Regions from separate parts of the Vibrio sp. QJM3NY_26 genome, predicted to be linked through region 1. Evidence: riboswitches for the same ligand, from Rfam matches in the RefSeq annotation. Region 1 holds a riboswitch; the other holds the start of a gene.

What was found. Region 1 has a riboswitch for thiamine pyrophosphate ahead of thiB (thiamine ABC transporter substrate binding subunit). Riboswitches for the same ligand answer to the same signal wherever they lie in the genome.
Region 2: it holds a riboswitch for thiamine pyrophosphate, as region 1 does, so the genes downstream of both, thiD (bifunctional hydroxymethylpyrimidine kinase/phosphomethylpyrimidine kinase) here and thiB (thiamine ABC transporter substrate binding subunit) in region 1, are expected to answer to the same signal.

The regions. Positions count from the first base shown of each region.
Region 1 is NZ_CM173515.1:3,052,554-3,059,930, forward strand. Features, by position in the region: gene thiQ (thiamine ABC transporter ATP-binding protein) at 48-752, opposite strand; gene thiP (thiamine/thiamine pyrophosphate ABC transporter permease ThiP) at 752-2,365, opposite strand; gene thiB (thiamine ABC transporter substrate binding subunit) at 2,490-3,482, opposite strand; TPP riboswitch at 3,536-3,655, opposite strand; gene AC3CH4_RS13570 (flavin prenyltransferase UbiX) at 3,699-4,322, opposite strand; gene mpl (UDP-N-acetylmuramate:L-alanyl-gamma-D-glutamyl-meso-diaminopimelate ligase) at 4,360-5,718, opposite strand; gene fbp (class 1 fructose-bisphosphatase) at 5,989-6,999, shown strand; gene AC3CH4_RS13585 (DUF2799 domain-containing protein) at 7,077-7,377, opposite strand, start outside.
Region 2 is NZ_CM173516.1:1,251,646-1,259,022, reverse strand. Features, by position in the region: gene AC3CH4_RS20960 (ABC transporter permease) at 1-648, opposite strand, end outside; gene AC3CH4_RS20955 (ABC transporter ATP-binding protein) at 641-1,399, opposite strand; gene thiD (bifunctional hydroxymethylpyrimidine kinase/phosphomethylpyrimidine kinase) at 1,389-2,282, opposite strand; TPP riboswitch at 2,379-2,490, opposite strand; gene AC3CH4_RS20945 (DMT family transporter) at 2,589-3,506, opposite strand; gene AC3CH4_RS20940 (helix-turn-helix domain-containing protein) at 3,592-4,320, opposite strand; gene AC3CH4_RS20935 (DUF4382 domain-containing protein) at 4,495-5,523, opposite strand; gene AC3CH4_RS20930 (DUF2999 family protein) at 5,947-6,198, opposite strand; gene AC3CH4_RS20925 (ElyC/SanA/YdcF family protein) at 6,329-7,377, opposite strand, start outside.

The sequences.
Region 1 (7,377 bases):
TTTCGACTTACTCAATATCAAAAGCCATCAAGACCAATACTCAGTCGTCACTCACCCGCTTTAACAAACGAACTTAATTCTTGCTGTGGATGAGTAGCGGTCAGTACCTCTATCGAGTCTTCAACCAACACCTTACCTAGCGCCACAAAAATAAACTTATTCGCGATACTGCGTGCATCACCTAAATGGTGCGTCACCATCAATACCGTAATATTTCGTTCTGCCGCTAATCGCTTCACTAAGCTAAGCATCTCCTCGCGCAGCAAAGGATCAAGCGCAGAGAAAGGTTCATCAAGCAACCAGATATCATGAGGCTGAACAAAACAGCGGGCTAACGCGACACGCTGGCGCTGGCCACCCGATAAATGCTCAGGCAATCTATCTAAATACTCTGCAACACCTACTTGTGCGGCTGCTTGCTCAACTTTGAGCTTTTGGGTTGCTGTAAGCTTTAATCCTGGATGCAGCCCTAAACCAATATTTTCACGTACGGTGAGATGGGCAAAAAGATTGTGTTCTTGGAGCAACATCGCCAATGGACGTTGGTGCGCTTCTTTACCAATAAGCGATTGTCCTGCCACTGAGATCTCACCCGATGTAGGCTCTATGAATCCCGCAACTAGCGCCAACAACGTTGATTTACCAGCGCCACTCGGCCCCATCAACGCGACAATGTCGCCCTGCTCAGCTTGGAAATCAAAGCGAAACAACTCTCGGTGATAGTGGTAGTCCACCTCTTTCATCACTAACATCATCGGTTCCTTAACTCTTTAGCATTGGGGTTTGAGCTTCGAGTAAATAAAAATTCTATTAAGCTAAAACTGCCCACACTCAGCAGCAGTAAACTCACAGAAACCACCGCGGCGGCTTCCATTTGATAGCTGCCTAACAATTGGAATAGATACAAAGGCAGCGTTCTAAAATCTTGGCTACCAAACAAGGCAATGGCACTCAAGTCCCCCATCGCCAGCATAAAGCTAATAGAAAAGGCTTGCGCCATTGGTTTACGTAGTGCGCGCCACTCCACCAGCCTAAAACGTGTGAAACCTGTCATTCCCAAGCTTGCACACACGTATTGATACTGTTGAGATAAATGCAACATAGGTTGGGCTAAGGTTTTAATCACATAAGGCAGTGCCATTAAGCTATTTACTGCAATCACAATAAAGAAAGCTAAGCTAAATACATCGGTAAATGAACGCAGTAATAAGAAGAGTCCCGTACTGATCACTAACCCTGGTGTCACTAAGATAATGGTACCAATCAGCTCGATTTTATCGGCTCTAAAGTTCTTGTTCTGCAAACGCCATGCACGACTGGTCAGCAGTATCGCAATACCAATACCGACGGCAATAACACTTGCTAAGGACGCAACTTTAACTGAGGTCATTAGCGCAGCCCAAAACGGTTCGCTGCTGAGCACAGTTAGTGCTTGTGAGTTAATACCACTGACGATAACCATGGCTAATGGCGGCAATACCAGCATTGAGACTACTATGATCCAAAAGCTATCCCAAGCTTTTGAGCACCAGCAGTCCTTAACCAAATATTTCTCTTCCGACAACTGACTGGCCGTCACTGAAATAGGTTTCGACAGGCGCTGAATACTCACCGCGAGCACTCCACACAGCAGCATTTGCCATATCGCGAGCAAGGCACCAGCCTGTAAGTCAAAGTCGAATTTAATCGCTTGATAAATAGCGAGTTCGATAGTGGTCGATTTCGGACCTCCACCTAGCGCCATCACGGTAGCAAAGCTAGTAAAGCACAACATGAAGACTAAGCCACATACATGAGGCAGTTGTTGTCTCAATCGCGGCCATTCGACCCATTTAAATTTATTCCAATGACTCATACCCAAATGAGCACACAGCTTGTGCTGCTCGGCAGGCACGGTATCTAAAGCTTGTAAAAGTAAACGGCTGGCATAGGGCAGATTAAAAAAGACATGTGCGAGCAAAATGCCATTCAATCCATAGATGGAGAATGGTAATTCAATATCGAAGTTCGCCAGAAATTTAGCTAACCAACCACTGTTGCCATAAATTGCAAGCAAACCAAACACACCGACTAACACAGGCAAAACCAAGGTCGATGCGAACAGCCTTAACAACAGAGCTCGCCCAAAAAATTGCCTGCGACACAAAGCATGAGCAATTGGTATAGCAAAGCCAACACTCAGCACAGTTGAGAGTGTCGCTTGATAAAAACTGAATTTCGTTACGTGCCAATAGTAAGGATCGGACCATACTTGGCTGATATCAAGAGAAGGGGCATTGCTAAGCAATGCCCCAACTGCTGAAACCACAAAAGCGGTAATGAGTATCGCAACCCAGATCCCGACCTTAGGTGTTTTCTTTATCATAAATTGATTTTTTACCGTAAGTGGTTCACTCAGTTAATATCGAACGAACCTTTAAATACAGAAAGTTAGAAAGCTGAGCTTTAGGAAACTCATCTTTAGAAAATTAAGCTAGAAGGCTAATCCTTTAAAAAGTAAGTGCACTCTGCCATTCACGAATCCATGGCTTACGCTTAGCAGCGATTTCTTCAGGCGTAAAACTCAGAGCTTTCTGCGGTACTGTTAACTGCTCGAACCCTTTTGGTAGCTCGATATCCGTCACTGGGTACATCCAGTTGCCCGTTGGCATCGCCGATTGGAATTCATCACTTAAGATAAACGCCATAAACTCATCGGCCAGTTTTTCATTTTTGCTGCCTTTAACTTTCGCTGCCACTTCCACTTGAGTGTAATGACCTTCTTCAAAGCTTGCAGCTGCATACTTAGAATCACTTTCTGCAATGATGTGGTAAGCAGGAGATGTTGTGTAAGACAAGACTAAGTCCGACTCCCCATTTAAGAACATAGAGTAAGCTTCAGACCAACCTTTAGTAACCGTAACCGTCTTCTGAGCAAGTTTCTTCCAAGCTGCCGTCGCTTCATCACCGTATACCGACTTCATCCATAGCATCATGCCTTGACCCGGCGTTGATGTACGTGGGTCTTGGTAGATAACCTTAAGGTCGTCACGCTGCTCAACCAGTTCTTTCAAGCTCTTAGGTGGGTTTGCTAGTTTCTCTTTGTTATAGATAAACGCAAAGTAACCAAAATCATAAGGAACAAAGGTGCTGTCGTCCCAGCCGTTAGGAAGTGTCACTGAAGACGTATCAACATTGTGCTCAGCCAATAAGCCCGTCGCTTTCGCTTCAGCCATCAGATTGTTATCTAGGCCTAACACGATATCAGCTTTGCTGTTACCACCTTCAAGACGCAAGCGGTTCAGAATCGATACGCCATCTTCTAGCGCGACAAAGTTCACATCGCAGCCACACTTTTCTTCAAATGCTTTTTCAACGGCAGGACGAGGGCCCCAATCCGCAGCAAAAGAGTCATAGGTATAAACCGTTAGGGTATTGTCTGCAGCAAAGGCAGAAAAAGAGATGGCTGTAGTAACAGCAAGAGTTGTTAATGTAAATTTCACTGGACGCTCTCCATGGTCTGAGCGGCACAGGTTTGAGGGAGGAGAACGGTAGAAGTTGTTCCTAACTCAATTCCTACGCCAGCATTATCTGGTTCAGGTTTACGGGTCCCAAGCACTTGCTTGATCTCAGCTCGCATTCATTATTTGAATGGTTTGCTCCCCGATGAGTGTTCAGAATTGTAATTCGAATTTTAACAATAAGCTATCAAGTTTGGATCAATTACGTTGATCGTAACCCCAACGTGGCACTAAACCTTGCTCGATGCCAAGATGATCCAAAATGCGCGCCACCATAAAATCGACCAGATCTTCAATCGACTTAGGTTGATGATAAAAACCCGGAGCGGCAGGCATGATCGTCACGCCCATAGTCGATAGCTTATGCATGTTCTCTAAGTGCAGCGTCGAGAATGGCGTCTCACGAACCACCAACAACAGCTGGCCTCGTTCTTTCATGACCACATCTGCAGCACGCTCAATCAGATTATCCGATAAGCCATGAGCAATTGAAGCCAAGCTTCCCGCTGAACATGGACAAACGACCATCTGCTTCGGCGCTGCAGAGCCAGAGGCAACCGGTGAGAACCAATCATCTTTGCCACACACCACCAGCTTTTCGGGGTCACACCCAAGGTGTTTAACCAAAGCTTGTTTCGCTGCATCAGGTCCTGCAGGTAACTTAAGTTCATGCTCGGTCGCCAACACCACTCGCGCAGCCGACGATATCAGTAAATAGACCTGATAATCCGCCGCCAAAAGGCATTCAAGTAAACGCAGGCCATAAGGTGCACCTGATGCGCCAGTGAAAGCGAGGGTTATAGCTTTATCGTGTTTTGTCATGTTCTCAATTACTTCAAAATATAAGGTCGTGGATCAGTTAGCCTTTGAGTGCCAACGCATCCAACAGTTTCTGGTGAATACCACCAAAGCCACCATTGCTCATTACCAAGATTTGGTCGCCCGCTTGTGCCTCTGAGACAATTCTAGCAACGAATGTATCCATGTCATCACTTACATGTGCGGGTTGATGGCACGCATCGGCAACATCTTGTACAGACCAATCAATGTTATCTGGTTGGAATAAGTAGGTAGAATCCGCCTGTTTGAGCGAATCAGCCAAGGTTTCTTTATGCACACCACGCTTCATGGTGGCAGAACGAGGCTCTAAAACGGCAATGATTTTTTTCGTATCGACCTTATTACGTAAGCCACCCAGAGTAAGTTCAATCGCTGTAGGATGATGAGCAAAATCGTCATAGACAGAAACACCTGCCACTTCGCCTTTAAACTCTAAGCGACGCTTGGTATTAATGAAAGTCGCCAGTGATTCACATCCTAAGTCGGGTGTCACACCGACATGTCTTGCCGCCGCAATCGCCATCAAGGCATTACTTACGTTATGATCGCCAACCAAATCCCAGTCTACGGTCCCAACACATTCGTCTTGGAAATAGACCTCAAATTTGGAGCCATCTTTAACCAGTTTCTTGGCATCCCAATCGCCAAGTTCACCGCTCGATTCAGTCTCACTCCAACACCCACGAGATAGAACATCTTCAATAGCCGTATCTTGCTTCGGTGAGAAAATACGACCATTACTTGGCACAGTGCGAACCAAATGATGAAACTGTCGCTTGATCGCTTCAAGATCATCAAAGATATCCGCATGATCGAACTCAAGATTATTCATGACCAAGGTTCTTGGGTGGTAATGAACGAACTTAGATCGTTTATCGAAAAAAGCACTGTCGTATTCGTCGGCTTCAACCACGAAGAACATGCTTTCACCAAGGCGAGCAGATATACCAAAGTTACCCAACACACCGCCAACTAAGAAGCCCGGTGCATAGCCACAGTCTTCCAAGATCCAAGCCAACATGCTTGATGTAGTAGTCTTGCCATGCGTTCCCGAGACCGCAAGAACCCAACGGTCATGCAGTAGAAATTCTTGCAACCATTGCGGGCCTGATGTGTATCTAAGGTTATTATCCAATACATACTCAACACACGGGTTACCACGGCTCATGGCATTACCGATAACCACGAGATCAGGCCTTGGCTCTAATTGACTAGGGTCGAACCCTTCAATAATCTCAATCCCCTGAGACTCCAACAAGGTGCTCATTGGAGGATAAACATTCGCGTCACTACCCGTAACCTTGTGACCTAATTGACGAGCCAATACCGCGGCACCACCCATGAAGGTGCCACAAATTCCTAAGATGTGAATATGCATATATTGCTTCCAAACGCTTGGCTAAATGAGCCATGTCTAAATCAAACTACTTGCACTCATTATCATTAAATGGCGATTAAAAGCGAGCAGCAATGCAAAACAAATTTAGTCGACATAGTAAGTGAGATCTGTGTCGCTTAGTTCATTACCATTAAAAAGATCTAACCTTTAGAATTTAGGTAAGCGTCTAGATGAATAAAGCCCACTCAAGAGGCCTAATCTACAGTGCTCAAATCCCCCCTAATATTGAGAGAAGTTTAAGGAAATAACATGTCTGAGATGCGCACCCTTGGTGAGTTCATTGTTGCAAAACAAAATGATTTCCCCCATGCAAGTGGTGATCTATCATCCCTTTTGTCATCAATTCGTCTTGCTGCAAAAATTGTTAACCGTGAAATCAACAAAGCAGGTCTTGTCGACATTACTGGCGCTGTTGGTACAGACAACGTTCAAGGTGAAGAGCAACAAAAGCTAGACCTTTACGCGAACGACAAATTTAAAGCGGCTCTAGAAGCTCGTGACCAAGTTTGTGGCGTTGCAAGTGAAGAAGAAGACGAAGCTGTTGCCTTCAATAAAGAGCTCAACAAAAACGCAAAATACGTTGTTCTGATGGATCCACTTGATGGTTCTTCAAACATCGATGTGAATGTATCGGTTGGTACGATTTTCTCTATCTACCGCCGAGTGTCACCGATTGGTACCCCACCAACACAAGAAGATTTCCTACAACCTGGACACAAACAAGTCGCAGCTGGTTACGTAATTTACGGTTCTTCAACCATGCTTGTTTACACAACAGGCGCTGGCGTCAATGGTTTCACCTACGACCCATCACTGGGTACCTTCTGTCTATCTCATGAAAACATGATGATCCCTGATGAAGGTAAGATCTACTCGATCAACGAAGGTAACTACTTCCGCTTCCCTACGGGTGTTAAAAAGTACATCAAGTACTGCCAAGAAGATGAGCCAAGTGATAACCGCCCTTACACTTCTCGTTACATTGGTTCTCTAGTATCAGATTTCCACCGTAACCTGCTGAAAGGCGGCATCTACTTATACCCAAGCACACAAAGCCACCCTCAAGGTAAACTGCGTTTGCTTTACGAGTGCAACCCAATTGCTTTCCTTATGGAACAAGCGGGTGGTATCGCTTCAGACGGTGCTCAACGTATCATGGATATCAAACCAACAGAGTTACACCAACGTGTACCTTTCTTTGTTGGCTCAACAGACATGGTTCGCAAAGTAGAAGAGTTTCTTGAACTTAACCAAGACTAATCCTCTCGTTTATTTCTCAAAATAACACCATTAAAAAAGCCAGCATTCACATGCTGGCTTTTTGTTTATTCATTGAATTATCGAACATCAAATTTCGATTCAGCGCCTCTTTCATAATTAAAGCGGAACCATTTATCAATATCATCGCAAATTCCAAGGTAAGTCTCACCACGGCGCCCTAGCGCTCTTGGGTTCTGAGAACAATACTGAGTTTTACCCACTTCATAACCTTGGCCGTATGCTGCATACAAATTTGCATCAATCGATGGTGATGAGGCAGCTTCAGCCAAGCTCATTTCACTCTGCTTTGTTTTTCCTTTGAGTGCCATTTCCTCACCAAAGCTCTGCCAATCGGTCGTGTTCATTGATGTGGGTGGC
Region 2 (7,377 bases), on a different replicon from region 1:
CTCGCCGACAACCGCACCAATTGGGGCAATAACCACAGCGACACGAATGCCAGACGCCAAAGTTGGCAGCGCAGCAGGCAGTTGGATATAACGCAACAATTGCCATTTCGATGCACCCATGGTCTTGGCAAGATCGAGATAACCCGTCGGTGTATTTCGCAGGCCGTCGTAACAACAAGTGGTTACAGGGAAGAAGATAATGATCGCCGCCATCACCACTTTTGACGCGATGCCATAGCCTAGCCACAACATCAATACTGGCGCGATCGCAAACACAGGGATAGCTTGGCTAGCAATTAAGATAGGCAACAACCAGCGTTTCAACGGTTCGAACATCAACATCTGTAGGGCGAAAAACAGCCCCATCGACAAACCGAGCAATAGACCAAGTAAGATCTCCTGCGCAGTCACCCAAGTGTGTTTGAGTAGCACATCGTAACGTTCAATTAGCTTGATGAAGACTTCTTCGGGAGCTGGCAGAATGAAGCTTGGCATCTCGAAGATAACCACCACCAGTTGCCATAAACCGAGAATCACGGCGCTGCTGATAAGCAAACGCATAACGGGATTCATCTGACGAGGACGTTCAGTGCTAGCCTGTATGTCGGTTGAACGAGCCCCAACTTCGCTTCGCGTTAGATCATTCATAATCACGCTCCAACTGATCTAAGATCGCTTGTTGTAACTCAGCACATTCACCATCTAACACTCTTGGTGTGGCTGTATTTGGCACAGACAGTGACTGTGCGCTTGCAGGTGTGCCTTGCAACACATACAAGTTATCCGCCAAGCGCACCGCTTCTTGTGGATCATGGGTGATCAACACAACAGTTTTATCTTTTAGCAGTTCACACGCTAAACTTTGCAGCTTGTGTCTCGTTACCGCATCCAGCGCAGAGAACGGTTCATCCATCAGTACGACTGGCTTGTCTTGCATTAAGGTGCGAGCCAAAGCAACACGCTGACGCATGCCACCAGACAACTGATCCGGCATAGTAGACGCGTGATCAGCTAAACCAACCGCAGCTAGCAACTCTAGAGCTTGATTGGTTTGCGGTGCTTTATCAGAAGCTGGATTTTGAAAGCGATGACTTAAGCAAACATTGTCGATAACCGACAACCATGGCAGTAACAAATCTTGCTGCGCCATGTAAGCGATGCGATCCGTTAAAGGCAATTCATCAGAGGTTGCCAATGTGCCCTGCCACTCCACCTTATCGTCCAGTAAGCCTGCCAGATAACGCAATACCGTGGTTTTTCCGCAGCCACTTCGACCGAGCAATACCGTCCACTTACCTGCGTTTAAGCTAAGCGACAACCCAGATAAGGTCGCGTGCTCACTGTCGTTATAACGTAAGGAGGCACTGCTGAGTTGAACACCAACCGTATTAACGGACATTACCGTGCCCAACGAAGAAGTGATTTACCGGGCCGTGACCTTGACCGACTTGCAACTCATCAGCATGAGCAATAGCACGTGAAATGTATTGTTTACCTAAGTCAACAGCTTGAGTAAGCGTGTTGCCTTGAGCTAAGAAAGAAGCAATCGCAGAAGAGAGCGTACAGCCAGTGCCATGGGTGTTTTTAGTAGGAAAACGCTTCGCACTAATCAAAGCAGAGGTCGTCGGGAGAATCAGTAAGTCGTTACTGTTCTCATCCTTCTCTAAGTGACCGCCTTTTAGCAGGACAGCTTTAGCACCTAGTGCGCGTAAGTCTTCAATCATGCCCTGCATTTCAGCTTCGCTTTCAGGGACAGCTTTGCCTGTCAGTGCAGCACCTTCTGGCAAGTTAGGTGTGATGATGTCTGCCAGCGGAATCAGCTCTTGCTTCAGCGTCGTGATGGCTGAGTTTTCTAGAAGAAGATCGCCACTCGTCGCAACCATTACAGGGTCAATCACAAGATGCTTAGGTTGATACTGCTTAATTTTATCTGCAACGACTTTGATGATTTGCGAATCAGCCAACATGCCGACTTTTACTGCCACGATATTGAGATCAGTAAACACTGCATCTAACTGACTAGCTACATGGTCGAGTGGAATAGGGAAAATGGCTGACACGCCTTGAGTGTTCTGAGATGTGATAGCGGTAATGACCGAACAAGCAAAACTACCGGTAGCAGACATCGCTTTAATATCAGCTTGGATCCCTGCACCGCCGCCGCTGTCTGAGCCTGCGATCGTCAATACAATCGGAGTGTTCGTTCGAATCGAACCATCAGCAGAGTGCTGTGAAACTGAGGCTTTGGGCGTTAAATCTTTTGAAATAGAACTGTGTGTCATTGTCGCTCCTACTATCTTACAAGACGTAGGAGAACGAACACTGATCGAAGGAGAAGTCGCATTAGGCTCATGAAAGTTTTCATGGGTGCAGACGTAGATCGAGTGCTTATAGTTCCCTACGCCAGTGTTAACTGAATCAGGTTCAACGGGTCTCGATTAACGATCTCAGCAAACACCAAATAAGGTATATGCCCCCCGACTATTGATAGCGATAGTAACAGCACTCTCACAACTGAGATACTGATTTTATTCAATTATAAGAATTACACATGAAAAAATTTCAATTAGGTCCAACAAAACAAATACTTATAACGTTCCTTTAGATGGCTTCGACTGTATCAACAAGCACAACACAATCAGAAACATACCTAGCCAGCCTGTAAAAGGAATCAGCTCACCGACAACACAGACGGCAAGCACCGCTGCGACTACCGGTTCAAACAAAGTAAGTAGATTGGCACTACTCGCGGTCACGTGGCGTAAACCAAAACTGAACGCGATATAGCCCAAGCATTGTGGGATTAGCGTCAGATAACTGATGACTAATACGTTAATCTGCGAGGAAAACAGGTTCTCACCAGTAAACCAGAGCGTTGGCAGCAACAGCATCGCACCCAGGCCAAAAATACTGCCCATCGCCGCTTGTGACTTAATCCCTTTATCGATCAGTGCTTTGGTCGCCCAAGAATAAATGGCGTAACACAACCCAGCGAGCAAACCTAAAGCTATGCCGAATAACTTCAAATCATCAGCGGATTCACTCACCGATTCAGACTCAGAAAACACCAACAACCCAATACCCACCACACCAATCGCAAAGCTAGTGAGCCAACGTTTGTTGATATTATTTTTTTTGCTAATCAGACACTCTAACAGTGCCGAAAAGAAAGGTGCGGTCGCAATCGAAACCACGGTTCCAATCGCCACACCTGATAATTTCATTGAAGAATAGAAAGCTAAAGGATAGACCGCCAAAGCCAAAGCGCTCACTGCCAACAGCTTCTTATTCTGCAAAAGTTTATCAAGGGCTAATAGGATTTTTCGATACGCTAAGCCCGCTTGCATTAGGCCGCCGACACCCATAGAGAAAGCACCAATCGCTAATGGGCTTAGATCAGGCGCAAAACTTGCGGCGGTGCCTGTCGTGCCCCATAAAATGGAAGCAAACAAAATGGCTAAAGTGCCCGTTTGGAATTCGTTAACGCGATTGATGGCAAGATTCATTTCTATTACCCAATTTTCAGTTCTGAAATAGATAATAGTGAAGATTGATAGAAGTTAGTTTGCCGAAAGGACGCTATTTTTGTTTCTAAAGACTGTCTTTCATTGAGCCTAGAAACGCCCTTGGAGACATTCCAAAGTGCTGAGAGAAACGACGACTGAAAGCAGAAACATCACTATAACCCACATTTTCGGCTATCAATTGAACAGGTAAATCTGTGTGGGTTAACAAGGCTTGAGCTTTCTCCATACGATATCGCGTGATGTATTTAAGCGCACTGATACCCAAGCACTCTTTGAAGCGTTTTTTGAATTGAGTAGGGCTCAAACAGGCCGTTTCTGCAAGTTGTGATATGGATAACGGTTGCGTGTAGTTATCCGCTATCAGCCTTTGTACGGCGCGGATTCTTGGGTCGATGCTCTTGCTCACTTGTTGTTGCTCTAACAGCAGTGAAAACACATCCAAGATGGATGACTCAATACCGCTATCGACCTGATATTCCAGCTGCTTCTCAACAAACAACAAGAAGCTCATCAAAGGTGGCGTTATCGTGAAAACCGAGAGCTCGTGCTCTAACAAATGCTGAGGCAACACAGCCATATCCGCGACAATAAACCGCGCTGCTTCGTCCGCTTTAAACGCATGTGCTGTGGTTACCGGAATCACCACACATTCGCCCACCGCCACTTTACCGACATACCCCACCATTTCGATATTGATACTGCCTTGGATCGGCAATACCAGTTGATGATGGTAATCATGAGCATGGGTATTAAATTGCTTGGTGTAAGATCGAATGCTTAAGCTAGATTTCATAATCAACGCCGGAGTACATTTCGCTAAGTTAGAGTAAGAGATACAACGTTACATTATCACTTCCCTAGAGTCACACTCAATGCGCATCAAATTCATGCTTGCTAGGTGACATGATCAAAAACGGCCTCCAAATAAGAGGCCGTATTTATTCGAATGCTTAATCACGTCAAAGATTTAAAACGATACTTGGTTATCCTGACCAACCACTACCTGAACACTATTTTGAACATCATAGATTTCAAAACCATCAGCAACCGGATCAGCATTGTCTTCATCACTGTCGTACTGCGCAGTACAGGTATAACCCAATGAGTAAGTACCTGGATCAATGAAGCCCAGAGAGAACTCATAGTTAGTCTGTGCTTCATTCATTGCCACTGACGCTGAAGTGATCGGTTTCACTTCATCACTGCCGCCAATCGGAGCCATGTTAGCTTTAGCGATGTCACCTTCATACAAATAAACCGATTGGACGAAGGTATTGTCATTTGTAGGGTTACAAGCTCCAAAAGTTGTTGTCGCTACAGTACCTTCAATGTTTCCTGTCTCAACCGTATTAATAAGGCTTACAGACGTTCTTTGAATGGTGTAATCAGGGAGAGTTGAACTGTTCTTTAGGCCACGTCGAAGATCGAACTCGACAACAAAATCGTTACTTTGTTGATTCACATTAAATGAGTTATTAAAGTAAAGTACGCCAGCATTATCTTCTTTACCCACGCCTTGCGGGCACGCGCCTTCACCTTTCACCGTTAACTCACGATTCGTATCATCATTTTCTACCACGTAAGATGGATCTGTTGGGTGATCGCCATCATTCGCAAACACACACAACTTATAGCTGCCTACCGGAACTACCTCATTTTCAATCAAAGGGAGCGCATCGCTGCCTTGGTAATCCAATAAATTAACACTTAACGGAATAGGATCTGCGCCATCAGGTAATGGATCGCCATTTTCATCAACGTAGTCGCCGTTTTCGTCCGTTTTATACACATCATAAATCAGTGGCGAACCTCCCCCTTGAGGAAGTAAAGCCACCTTGCTGAATGTCACGGTGACGTCTTTAACATCATCAATGGGCGCATCACTCACACTCAAGGTAATGGGTGTCGTACTGCTTGATGATCCTGAGTCTCCGCCACAACCAACAAGCCCTGCCAACACAAGGCTCGCTAAAGCCGTTTCCTTTAAATATTTCATAACTCATTTCCTATAAAATCACTGCTCAATAAAGGGCTTATTCGAGTGCCCTCTTATTCTTTTTCTTGTTGTGACCCATAAATAAACAGCGCTATTGTTTGATGTTTATATCCCTACTATTCAGGGCATTCCTCATCCAAAAAAAACTGTTCATCAAGGTGCACATATCAAGTCGCACATAGGTTAATTAAGTCTAGTAAGCAAATTGTCAGTAGCAACACATATTTGGCAAAGGTGCTGTCAATTGTGTTGAAATAGTCGTTGAGTAGAAAATGGGAGGCAGGGATTGAAAGCAACTTGATCAAAGTGAATAATCGCCACCAAGATCAAAAAAGGCCGTTAAGACAGCCTGTTGCTGAACTTAAACGACCTTTTCATTGAATTTTGATTAAGCTAAGACGATATCAGCTCATTCAAACTCACTTATTTTTGAAGTTGCTCTTTAGCGGCTTCAACCTTAGAAAAATCTAGGCCAAGCTCTTCAACTGCTTCTTTGATTAGCGCAGGGTTTTGCATTACCTGACCCATCAGCATTTGAAGCTTATCTTGTGGTAAACCAAGTTGGCTGATTGTCGCCATTGCTGCAAGAGGGTTCTCGGTCAACGTCTTGAATATCTCGCTGATCTGCTCGTCGCTGATATTGTTCTCTTTCAACATTGCTAAAATCGGGTTCATTTTTTTGCCTTTGAAACACTAAATTAAGTAGGAGCACAGCATACCATCTAGCTGTGCTCGATTGTACTAACAAGTGAAGCTTTGGTTGAACGCGATCTGTGCTTTTCCCAAACGCAAATAATGCTTGGGCTTAACGAGACTCTAATGGGTAAGAACGGTAGCTCCACATACCATACGTTCTCAGTGCGTCACGGTAGATGCCTAGAAGCTCACCACTGCTCGCTTTCTTAAGATCTTCTAGCGGCTTATCTGGGTAAGAAACCGTATCGAAGGTAATGCCCTGAGGGCCAGTTTGCCAGCTAGCAATTTCAAACAGAGTTTGACCACGACGAACATGGCTTGCCGAGCTAATAATGGTCGCGTGCTTAATATCATGACGAGCAAGCGCATAGCTACTGAATAAGGCATTGCCTACCGTGCTGGTCGCGTAGTTCTCTTCAATGATGCGGTCTTTGCTTACCCCTTTTGAGATAAGCCAATCCGCCATTAACTTGCCTTCTGTCTTATGGTTCTTAGGCACGCCGCCGGTTAACACAATCATCGCATCCGGGTTGGCTTTAGACATTGCCAATGTGGTTTCAAGACGTTCAATCAAGATCTCATGCATTGAACCATCTGGGTTCAGCGCGTAACCCAAAGTAACTATCGCGCCGTGATCGCTCAGTAGCCCTTTATCTGCTGATTCTTTCAACGGTGTTTCTAATACGCGATCGACCGTAGCAAAGATACGTTTGATGTCTTCGGCTTTGCCTTTGTTCAGGCTCTCAAGCTTCTGCATATGCTTGTTGGATTCACTATCATTACCATCGAATCTTTGCCAAACCGCAAGGTAAGCATGAAGATCGACATCGTCTGGCGCAACCGTCAGTGCTTGTTCAAACAACTCAATAGCGCGCTCTGCGTTCTTGTTGTAGATCTGAGCGTTCGCTGCCGAGATCAACAAATCAGTACGGTAAGGTTCTAGCTGGTAAGCTTCTAACAATCGGTTAGTCACAATCTCCATGTTGCTTGGCATTTTAGCCGTAAAGCCCGCGTGAGAAATTCTTGCCGGAGACTTAAACGCCTGCAACGCATCAAGAAGTAGTTGGTCGACAACTTGTCGCTTAGTCACCAACTGCGCATAATCCGCTGAAGCTTGTACTGCGCCATCGTTAGCAGCAAAAGAATAAGGTGTTGCGC